DNA from 2 places in the Frateuria sp. GZRR33 genome. Region 1 is predicted to be linked to the other one. Evidence: riboswitches for the same ligand, from Rfam matches in the RefSeq annotation. Region 1 holds a riboswitch; the other holds the start of a gene.

Region 1 (5,590 bases):
GGTACATGCGCGCTTCGGGCGCGTTGACGTGCTGGTACAGGTTGAGCACCAGGTTGTTGGCCACGATCGTGTCGCCGGTGGCGAAGAAGGCGACCAGGCGCTGGATCAGGTGGCGCTCGGCGGGATTCATCCTGGCGTTGAGGTCGGTGAGGTCGGGCGCGAAGTCGACCTCGTCCACCGTCCAGGTGTTGCGGATGGCGGCGCGGTACATCTCGTAGAAGGCGGGGTAGCGCATCGGACGCAGGGTGAGGGCGTAGCCGGGGTCGAGCAGTTGGCTGGTCATGGGCTGCCTTGAATGTCGTTCCGCTCCCGCCGGGCTGTCGACGGGCGAAGGTGCCGCGCGGATGAGGGTGCGCGTCTTGCCGGGTGGGTGGGCGCGCGGCCCTTCGACTTCGCCGCTGCGCGCCTGCGCTCAACGTGTACGACTTGTGGCGAGGGCTGTACTTCACCCCAACATCCCTCCCGGCGGGAGAGGTGGGTTCTACGCGCGGGTCGTTCGGCTATCCGTACTTGCGGGCGTAGTTGTCGCCTACGTGCTGGCTGAAGTACGTCGCCAGTCGCCGACCGCCTTTCGCCCGCTTCTTCATTTCGCGTACGTACCCGGCCCCCGGGCGCGCACGGTCGTACCCGCAGATCTCCGGGTTGTTGACGAAGCGGACGCGTATCCGACCGGGCGCCAGCTCGTACTCGGCGATCCCGGAATGGCCTGGGCGGTTGCCGTATCGCTGCATGCGCCATTCCCATCACTGGCAGGCCTCGCAATAGTCCGGATTCTCGAGTGAACAGAACACCGCTGCGCTCGCCTGTTGCTGGTCCGGCGCGGCGACGGTCGTCTTGGCGATCTTCGTCGCCGGGCGCGAGCGCAGGTAATAGGTGGTCTTGATGCCCGCCTTCCAGGCGTACATGTACATCGAGGAAAGCTGGCCGATGTTCGGGTTCTCCATGAACAGGTTCAGCGACTGGCTCTGGTCGATATACGCCCCGCGCGCGGCGGCCAGGTCGATCAAGGCCTTCTGCGGCAGCTCCCATACGGTGCGGTAGACCTGGCGCAGGCGCTCGGGAATCGCCGCGATGCCCTGGATCGAGCCCTCGGCCAGCTTGATCGCGTCGCGCACCTCGGCGGTCCACAGCCCCAGTGTCTTGAGCTCCTCGACCAGATAGCGGTTGACCACCAGGAAGTCGCCCGAGAGCGTCTCGCGCTTGAACAGGTTGGACACCTGCGGCTCGATGCACTCGTAGCAGCCGGCGATCGAGGCAATGGTGGCGGTGGGCGCGATCGCGATCAGCAGCGAGTTGCGCAGGCCGCCGGCGCGGATGCGCGCGCGCAAGACATTCCAGCGCGCGGAGTCGCTGACTGACGCCTGCGGCCAGTAGTCGAACTGCAGCTCGCCGCGGGCGGCGCGGGTCTGGCCGAAGCCCGGGTGCGGGCCGGCGCGCTCGGCCAGCGTGCAGGACTCGTCCAGCGCGTGGAAGTAGATTTCCTCGGCGATGCGGGTCGACAGCGCCAGCGCCTCGGCCGAGTCGAACGGCAAGCGAAGCTGGAACAACGCATCCTGCAGGCCCATCACGCCCAGGCCCACGGGACGCCACTTCTGGTTGGCGCGCCGGGCCGTCGCGATCGGATAGAAGTTGAGGTCGATCACCCGGTCGAGCTGCCGCACGGCGGTGCGCACGGTGTCGGCGAGCTTGTCGAAGTCGAAGGCGCCATCGCCGAGGTGGCGCGCCAGGTTGATCGAGCCCAGGTTGCACACCGCCGTCTCGTCGGTGCCGGTGACTTCCAGGATTTCCGTGCACAGGTTGGACAGGTGGATCACGTTGTCCGGCTCGGCCGTCTGGTTGCCGGTGGCGTTGCAGCGATCCTTGAAAGTCATCCAGCCGTTGCCGGTCTGCGCCAGCGTGCGCAGCATGCGCGCGTAGAGCTCGCGCGCCTTGACCGTCCTCACGGCAAGGCCCGCCGCTTCCGCGTCGCGGTAGGCGCGCTCGAAGGCCACGCCCCAAAGGTCGACCAGTTGCGGCACCGCCTTCGGATCGAACAGCGACCAGTCGTCGTCGGCCTCGACCCGGCGCATGAACTCGTCGGGGATCCAGTTGGCGAGATTCAGGTTGTGCGTGCGCCGTGCCTCGTCACCGGTGTTGTCGCGCAGCTCCAGGAACTCCTCCACGTCGGCGTGCCAGGGCTCGACGTACACGCAGCACGCACCCTTGCGCTTGCCGCCCTGGTTGACCGCGGCGACCGAGGCATCGAGCGTCTTCAGCCACGGCACCAGCCCGTTGGAATGGCCGTTGGTGCCGCGGATCAGCGAGCCGCGCGAGCGCACGCGGGTGAACGCCAGGCCGATGCCGCCGGCGAACTTCGACAGCTTGGCGACGTCCGCGTACTTGTCGTAGATCGCCTCCAGCGAATCGGCCGGCGAGTCGAGCAGGAAGCACGAAGAAAGCTGCTCGTGCGCGGTGCCCGCATTGAACAGCGTCGGTGAGCTGGGGATGTAGTCGAGCGAGGAAAACAGGCGGTAGAGCTCCAGCGCCTCGCCCACGTCGTTGCCGCCGAGCGCGCAGGCGATGCGCATGAAGAAATGCTGCGGCGTCTCGATCACCTTGCGTGTCTGCGGGTGGCGCAGCAGGTAGCGGTCGTACACCGTGCGCAGGCCGAAGTATTCGAAGCGGCGGGTCGCTAGCGGATCGATCGCGTCGTTCAACTTGCGCGCGTGCGCGGTGACGAAATCGCGCAGCCGTGCGTTGAGCAGGCCTAAGCCCGCGCCGCGCGCGATCGACTGCGAGAAGCTCTGGATCTCCTGCCCGCGCACTTCCTTGTCGATGTAGGCGCCAAGCAGGCGCGCGGCGAGCTGGCCGTATTCGGGCTCCTCCGCGGTAAGCGCGGCGGCGGTACGGATCGAGAGCTGGTCGAGCTCCGCCGTGCTGGCGCCGTCGTACAGGCCGCCGATGGTCTTCAGCGCCACCCGCAGCGGGTCGACCGCGTGCAGGCCGTCGGCGTTGCGCGTTACCGCGCGCACGATCTTGTTGACGTCCACGCTTTCGGTGGCGCCGTTGCGCTTGGTCACGCGCATCTGCGCGGGGTTGTGCGGAGGGGTCAGGGCAAAGCTGTCGTCGGCATGCGCGGGCGTGCCTTCACGGGAAGGAGTGTCGAGGGTGTCCATGCGGAAGCTCCGGGAGGGAAGCCGCCGCGCCGATACGGAGGAGAACGCACCGACGCGACGGTTCCGAAAACGTCAAACGCCTGCTCCCGCGCGCAGGGCCTGAGGCTCGCTTCCGATGGACGGCACGCCCCACGCGGGCGCCAGAACGCCCGCATGCGACGCGCCTCCCCGCGGAAGCGGTCACCCGCGCCGGGTCGCGACAGGGTCGGGCGGACGCGTCTCATGGAGCGCGACCGCCGGCCCATGGGGCCCGGCGTGCCGGCAGGTCTTCGGACTTGCGGACACCGGATCGTTCGATCCGTCCTACTTGCCCTCGCTTCCCAGGCGCAGCGGCCCAGTGCATGTGAGGACGTTCGTTTCCGCTTACCGCTGCGGGGCAGTTCCGGATTTGCACCGGATTCCCTTTTAAGCCCGACCGACAATCCGTCCGGACGGGCACCGACGGGCACAACATATCGGGGTGGCTGACGCCGGTCAACCCAATATTTCGTGTCCTGGCGGTTTCGCTCGAACGCGCACCCCATCCGCCTGCAGGCAAGAACGGGAAAAGCCCCGTGGTTGCGCAGCCGCCGACCCCCATTTGCGGCTGCGGGGGAAGGTGCCCCACGGGGCGGATGAGGCGGTCCTGGCTCCGGTCACCCGCGGCAACGCTCGCTCACCTGTCCGCCACAAGGCGCTGCCTATCGTCGCGAGCCATACCCAGCCACAACGGGAGCGGATCATGGCAACGACGAAGACCGCCAGGCGCGGCAACGGCACCGGCAAGGCGGTGGCGAAAGAGCGGCAGGTGCAATCGCAGATCGACGCCGAGGACAAGCAGAAGCAGAAGGCCAGGGCGAGCAAGTCCGCGAGCAAGAAGACGGCCAAGAAACAACCCGGCCAGACGAGCCCGCGCCCCAAGCCGCGTCCGCCGCTGCCCGAGCAGCACCTGAGCAAGCCCGGCAAGGAAGCGAAGCTCAAGCCGCGCCCGCAGTTCGAGGCGCCCGACTACCGCGGCAGCGGCAAGCTCCAGGACATGGCCGCGATCATCACCGGCGCCGATTCGGGCATCGGCCGCGCGGTGGCGGTGCTGTTCGCGCGCGAGGGCGCGGACGTGGCGGTGGTGTACCTGTCCGAGGACGAGGACGCGCGCGAAACCAGGCGCTACGTGGAGAAGGAGGGCCGCCGTTGCCTGCTGATCCGCGGCGACGTGAAGGATCCGGACTTCTGCGAACAGGCAGTGCAGCGGACCGTGGACGAATTCGGCCGTCTGGACGTCCTGGTGAACAACGCCGCGTTCCAGGAACACGCCGACGCGCTGGAGGACATCACCGAAGAGCACTTCGACCTCACCATGCGCACCAACATCTACGGCTACTTCCACATGGCCAGGGCGGCACTGCCGCACCTGCACGAGGGCAGCGCGATCATCAACACCGGCTCGGAAACCGGCCTGTTCGGTAACGCGCACCTGCTCGACTACTCGGCCACCAAGGGCGCGATCCACGCCTTCACCATGTCGCTGGCGAGCAACCTGGTCTCGCGCGGCATCCGTGTCAACGCGGTGGCGCCGGGGCCGGTGTGGACGCCGCTCAATCCGGCCGACAAGTCGGCCAGGCAGGTGGCCAAGTTCGGCCAGCAGAACCCGTGGGGACGGCCGGCGCAGCCGGAGGAGCTCTCGCCGGCGTACGTGTTCCTGGCCGCGCCGAGCTGCTCGAGCTATATCAGCGGCGCCATCCTGCCGGTGATGGGCGGCTCGACAGGCTGACGCCATGCACCTGTCAGACCCCTGGTGGGTGTATGCGCTGCGCGGCGCGGGCGTCTATCTGGGCCTGCTGATCCTGCTGCGGCTGCTGGGCAAGCGCTCGTTCGGCGAGATGACCACCTTCGACATCGTGGTGCTGATGCTGGTCGGCGGCACCTTGCGCACGGCGATCATCGGCGACGACAAGACGCCGCTGGCGGCGATCATCGGCGTGCTGGCGATCTTCCTGCTGGACAAGGGCGTCGCCTGGACCTGCGCGCGCTGGCCCGGCCTGGACCGGCTGGTCGAGGGCCAGGCCAGCCTGCTGGCGCGCGATGGCAGGGTGATCGAGGGCTCGTTGCGCAAGCACGACATGTCCGAGGAAGCCTTCCGCCGGGTGCTGCGGGAGAAAGGCCTGCGCGAGGTGGGCGACGTGGCCGAGGTGCGACTGGAGGCCAACGGCAAGATCAGCGTGCTGAAGGCCTCGAAGCCGTAGCGGCACCCGGTTACACCCACCCTTGCCCGTTTGAAAGCCGCCGTAGGCGCGCCAGGTCGCGGGAAGGCCGTGCAAGAACGAAAAGCGAGACGCTCCTGCAGACATGCCCGCGAGCCCCGGCCCTCACCCCAGCCCTCTCCCCGACTGGAGAGGGAGCAGGGTGCGGCGAACGTGCACAACCGGGCGCTCTTCCTGCCTCAGCTTCCGAGCGCCCGC
Region 2 (5,590 bases), 140 kb from region 1:
CACAGGCCGGCCAGGGTCAGGCCCAGGGCCAGCAGCGAGGTGCCGATCGGGCGGCGGATCAGGGGTGCGAAGATGTTCACGGGGCGTCCGTACCGCGGGGGAGGCGCGCGGCAGGGGCCGCGCCGGGATGGCTAGCGTAGCGCGCGACCGCTGCGTGGTTCGTGGGCCAGAGGATGGGCGCTTTCATGCCGCACGTTATGCCCGGTGGCCCGCGGTGAAGGATGTGCCTGAAGTCCGGCCCCTGCCGAAAGGCAGGGCCGGACCGGTCAGGGTGCCGCCGTAGCGTTCCTTCCCCCGCTTGCGCGGGAGGGTGCCCGAAGGGCGGATGGAGGAGGGCCTGCGGAAGGCTCAGCCGCCAGGCGTGTACCGCAGTGTCAGGTACCAGCTCCGCCCCGGCTGGTTGAAGTAGTAGACCGTCTCATACTGGCGGTCGAATACGTTCGACAGGCGTGCCTCGACCTGCCAGTCGTCTGCGAACGCGTAGCTCGCGCGCAGGTCGGTGGTCGCGTAGCCGCCCAACCGGTGCAGGTTGGCCAGGTCGTCGTAGCGGGCACCGGCGACGAGCACGGTGGCGCCGAGACCGAAGGCGCCGAAGCGGCGGTCGAGTTCCACCCGCGCGGTGCGCTCCGGGCGGCGCGGCAACAGGTGGCCGTCGTTGGCGCCGCCGTCGCGGTTCTGCGGGCGTTGCAGCGTCAGGTAGCCCTCCACCCGCCAGCCCGCCAGCCCGGTGCCGGCCTGGGCCTCCAGCCCGCGGATGCGCGCGCGGCTGATGTTGCGCGGGAAGTAGTTGGCGTCCAGCGAGATCAGCTGGTCGATGGCGGTCTGGTAGGCATTCAATGCCCAGTGCCAGCCGGCCTGCTGCTGCGCCAGGCCAAGCTCGGCGCTGCGCGAGGTTTCCGGCTGCAGGTCCGGGTTGCCGCTGCCGTAGGGGTAATAGAGGTCGTTGAAGGTCGGGGCGTGGAAGGCGCTGCCCCAGCTCGCCGACAGCCTGAGGCCGTGGTCGAAGGCATAGCCCCACGCCGCCGCACCGGTGGTATGCCCGCCGAACTGCTGGTTGTCGTCGTGACGCAGCGACAGCTGCAGTTCCTGGCGGCCGAAGCTGCCCTGGTACTGCGCGTAGCCGCCGGTGTCGCTGCGGCTGTCGTCGAGATAACCGGTGTCGCTGGAGAGGTGCTCGCGCTGCCAGTCGATGCCGAGGGTCAGCAACTGGTTGTCCGCCAGGGCCAGGTCGTTCTGCCAGGACGCCTGGTTGCGGCGCGAGTTGCCGTAGCGCACGAACACGCCGTCGTTGTCGGTGTGCTGCTCGTCCAGGCTCTGCCCGGCCGCCAGCGTGACCTTCCAGGCGGCCAGCGGCGCGAAGCCCAGCTGCGCGCCAGCGACCTGCTGGCGGTTGTGATGCTGGTTGCCGTAGGGCGCCCCGTCGAACTCCACGCGGCTGTCGCTGCGCAGCCAGGTCGCGGTCAGCTCGGTGCCGTTGTCCCAGCGGTAGCCCGCGTTGGCCAGCGCGTTGCGGTTGCGGTAGGCGTCGGTATCCGGCTCGTCGGTGAAGCAGCCGGCGAAAACGGTGCCCGCGCCGACCCGGCAGGCGTTGATGCCACGCGTGTACTGGCCGCCGATGCTCAGGTTGTACCAGGCGTGCGTGTCGCCGCCGGCCAGGCCGACCTGCCCATCGGCGTAGCCGCGGCTGCCGGTGCCCAGGCGCATCGATGGCGCCAGGCCGCCGTTGCGCGGCCCGTGCCGGGTGAAGATCTGGATCACGCCGCCGATCGCATCGGCGCCATAAAGGCTCGAGCGCGGACCGCGCACCACTTCGATCCGTTCGATCTGGTCCATAGGCAGCTGGTCGAACGCCGGGATACCCGCGCTCACCGTGCCCACCCGCACGCCGTCGATCAACAGCAGCGTGTGCGAGGAATTGGTGCCGCGCAGGAACAGCGAGCTTTGCTGGCCGAGTCCGCCGGCCTGGGCGAAGGTCACGCCGGGCAGGCCCTGGAGCAGGTCGATCAGCGAGACCGGCTGCAGCCGGTCGATGTCCTCGCGGGTGATCACGCTGACCGAGGACAGCGCGTCGTCGACGGTGATCGCGGTGCGCGTGGCAGTGACGATCACCGGCGACAGCGCGGCCGGGTCCGTGGCGTCGGCCGCCAGCGCGGCGAACGAGCTGCCGCACAAGGCGGCGGCAAGCAGGGTCTTCTTCATGGTGGGGGGTGTGTCCTTGGCCGCGCGCCCACGCACGGCCTCAAGCGTGGATGAGCTGATCGACCGGAGGCAGGGAACAGGAGCGACGGGCAGGCGCGGGGCCACGCACGAGGTCCGGCCCGCCCACCGCAGGTCCACCAGGCAAACGCTTCGGGCCGGTCTCCGGGCTCGCGGGCGCAGGCCAAAAGCCCTGCCGGGCGGCGCCTTCCCATGCTCATGGGCACAGTGGCGTGGGGCCGTCCGTTCGACTCGCTTACCGTTGCGGGGGCAGCGCCGGCCTTGTTGTGCATCGCACAACGCACCGGCTTCCCGTTTCATCCCGTGGCATGCCATGCATGCGGGACACCCGAAACGCAGACATCGTAACCGCGCCGCGACACCGGCGCCACGCCGGACATGTTCCTGGAACTGGGACGGTAATGCTAAAAAAAAGTTGACATATCGTTACGGCGGGAGCTACGTTTCCAGAGCAAGTCATCGTTTCGAGGTGATTGCGGGACAGGCGCAGCCTGCCGTTGCGGAGTGGCAGCAAAGCCAAGCCGCCAGGCGGCAAGAGCTTCGTCAGGGTCATCCAGCGTGTCATTGATTACACGTGAGCTTTTAAGTGGACTCGCTTTGAGTCGATCTGGGGAGATCAGTTAATGAATAAGCGTTACCTTCAGCACGGGGCTCACCCCCGCCGCAGCGCCCTCACGGTAGCCTTGGCTTTGGGCCTGGGCCTTACCGGCCTCGCCTATGGCCAGGCTACGACCGGCACCATCTTCGGCAGTGCGCCGGTTGCCGCCGGTGAGACGGTGGTGATCACCGGCCAGTCGGGCCTGACGCGCACCGTGACGGTGGATGAGTCCGGTCGCTACAGCGCGACTTCGCTTCCGGTCGGTGTCTATACGGTCACGCTGATGCGCGACGGTCAGACGGTGTCGACCCGCAACAACGTGACGGTCAAGGTCAGCACGGGTACGGACGTCTCGTTCGACGGCGCTCAGAACGCGCAGAACCTGGAAGGCCTAACGGTCACCGCCAACTCGCTGCCGTCGATCGACGTCACCGGCGTCGACTCCCGCACCGTGATCACGGCGCAGCAGCTTCGCCAGCTGCCGCTGGCACGCAGCGCCGAAGCGATCGCCCTGCTGGCGCCGACCGCGGTCCAGGGCTCGAGCTTCTTCACCGGCCCGACCGGCAACAGCCTGGTTTCCTTCGGCGGTTCCTCGGTCACCGAGAATGCCTACTACATCAACGGCATGAACGTCACCGATCCGCTCAACGGCCTCGGCGGCATTAACCTGCCGTACGGCTCGATTGATCAGGAAGAAGTCCTGACCGGCGGCTACGGCGCCGCTTACGGTCGTTCGGACGGCGGTGTGATCAACCAGATCGGCAAGCGCGGCACCAATGAGTGGCACTTCGGTGGCCAGCTCCTCTACACCCCGAGCAGCCTGCGTTCGGACCCGCGCAACATCTACATCCCGCGCAGCGGCTCGCTGTATCAGTACCGTAACGACAACAAGACTTCGGAAGTCGTCGAGAGCGCCTACGTTGGCGGTCCCCTGATCCAGGATCGCCTGTACATGTTCGCCTCGGCCGAGGGTCATCGCACCAGCGGCAAGAGCGTCGGCACGGCTTCGGGCGGCACCGAGACCGTCTACTCGTACACCGATCCCAGCTGGTACGCCAAGGTCGACTGGAACATCAACTCCAGCAACGTCCTCGAGCTGACCGGTGCGTCCACCAAGACCAGCTACAACGGCAACATCTACTCGTACGACAACGACACCCGCACGATGGGCGACTACCTGTATGCCGACACGCATACGAAGACCGCCGCGTCGATGTGGATCGCGAAGTACACCGGTTACCTGACCGACGACCTGACCGTCTCGGCTCAGTTCGGTAAGCAGAAGACCGAGCTGTACACGCAGCTCCCGGCCGACTTCAACGCCGATCTTATTGCGGTGCTGAGCCCGGACCAGCAGAATCCGGCGTACTCCGGCGGTGGCTCGGGTATCGGCAACACGCAGACGGTGCTGACCACCACGGACCCGGCGCACCAGACCAAGGGCACCAACTATCGCCTGGACGTCACCTACGTGCTGGGTGACCACACCCTCACGGCCGGTATCGACAACCAGCGCACCCAGGATCTGTCCGACGGCGACTACATTCCCACCAATGCGGGTTACGCGTGGGAATACAACAAGCTGAACGACCCCACCGCTGACATCAGCGAAGGCCAGGTCGATTCGCCGTCCAACTACCCTGGCGGTGCGGACGGCTACTACGTCGCCCAGTATCGCTTCCGCACGGCCGCCTCGGTCCGCGTGGAGCAGCGCGCCCAGTACATCGAGGACGCGTGGCAGGTGAGCGACAACTTGCTGGTGAAACTGGGCCTGCGTAACGACCAGTTCACCAACTTCAACAGCGACGGTCAGCCCTACATCCGCCAGACCACGCCGCAGTGGGCGCCGCGCGTCGGCTTTAGCTGGGACGTGAACGGCGATTCGACCTTCAAGGTCTATGGAAACGCCGGCCGCTACTATCTGGCGCTCCCGACCAGCGTGGCCCTTCGTGGTGCCTCGGGCTCGTACTACACCCGCGTGTTCTACACCTACACGGGTATCGACCCGGCCACCGGTTACCCGACTGGCCTGACGCCGATCAACACCATCAACGGTGTCGGCGCCGAGTTCTCGGAGAACAACGAGTACGGCCAGGCGCCCGATCCGCGCACGGTCACCGCCACCTCGCTGAAGGCGCAGTACCAGGATGAGTACATCCTCGGCTTCGACAAGCAGCTGAACAGCGCCTGGACCTACGGTGCCAAGGCGACCTACCGCAGCCTGAAGAACGAGATCGACGATACCTGCAACATCGAGCTCTTCACCGCAAAGGCCGAGTCGCTGGGTCTGGATACCGCCAACCTGCGTGGCTGCTACTTCTTCAACCCGGGTCGCGGCGCCACCTTCCAGGTGCCCGATGGCAATGGCGGCTACGGCGAGATGTCGTTCACGAAGGAAGAGCTGGGCTTCCCGCAGGCCAAGCGCAACTTCTACGCGCTGAACCTCTACCTCGACCATCCGTTTGATGGCACCTGGTGGGGCCGCGTGGACTACACCTATTCGAAGAGCTACGGCAACTCGGAAGGTCAGGTCCGCTCCGATATCGGCCAGTCCGATATCGCTGCCACGGTTGACTGGGACTACCCGTCGCTCATGGTGTACTCGGGCGGCCTGCTGCACAACGATCGTAAGCACCAGCTGAAGATCTACGGCGGCTACCAGTTCACCCCGGAGTGGAACGTTTCGGGCAACATCTCCATCGCCTCGGGCGCGCCGTACAGCTGCCTGGACTTCTACGGTCCGGACGGCACCGCCCCGGCCTACGCCGGTCCGTA

Evidence for each region. A riboswitch is a leader RNA that binds a small molecule or an ion and turns the genes downstream of it on or off. The one in region 1 is predicted to bind cobalamin.
Region 2: it holds a riboswitch for cobalamin, as region 1 does, so the genes downstream of both, btuB (TonB-dependent vitamin B12 receptor) here and ACFWZU_RS07705 (ribonucleoside-diphosphate reductase subunit alpha) in region 1, are expected to answer to the same signal.

Annotation. Positions count from the first base shown of each region.
Region 1 covers NZ_JBHZGK010000005.1:46,617-52,206, reverse strand. The annotation lists gene ACFWZU_RS07715 (ribonucleotide-diphosphate reductase subunit beta) at 1-283, opposite strand, end outside; gene ACFWZU_RS07710 (hypothetical protein) at 501-731, opposite strand; gene ACFWZU_RS07705 (ribonucleoside-diphosphate reductase subunit alpha) at 744-3,155, opposite strand; cobalamin riboswitch at 3,399-3,613, opposite strand; gene ACFWZU_RS07700 (SDR family oxidoreductase) at 3,877-4,902, shown strand; gene ACFWZU_RS07695 (DUF421 domain-containing protein) at 4,907-5,374, shown strand.
Region 2 covers NZ_JBHZGK010000005.1:187,485-193,074, reverse strand. The annotation lists gene ACFWZU_RS08325 (efflux RND transporter permease subunit) at 1-80, opposite strand, end outside; gene btuB (TonB-dependent vitamin B12 receptor) at 349-2,199, opposite strand; cobalamin riboswitch at 2,336-2,564, opposite strand; gene ACFWZU_RS08315 (TonB-dependent receptor) at 2,841-5,590, shown strand, end outside.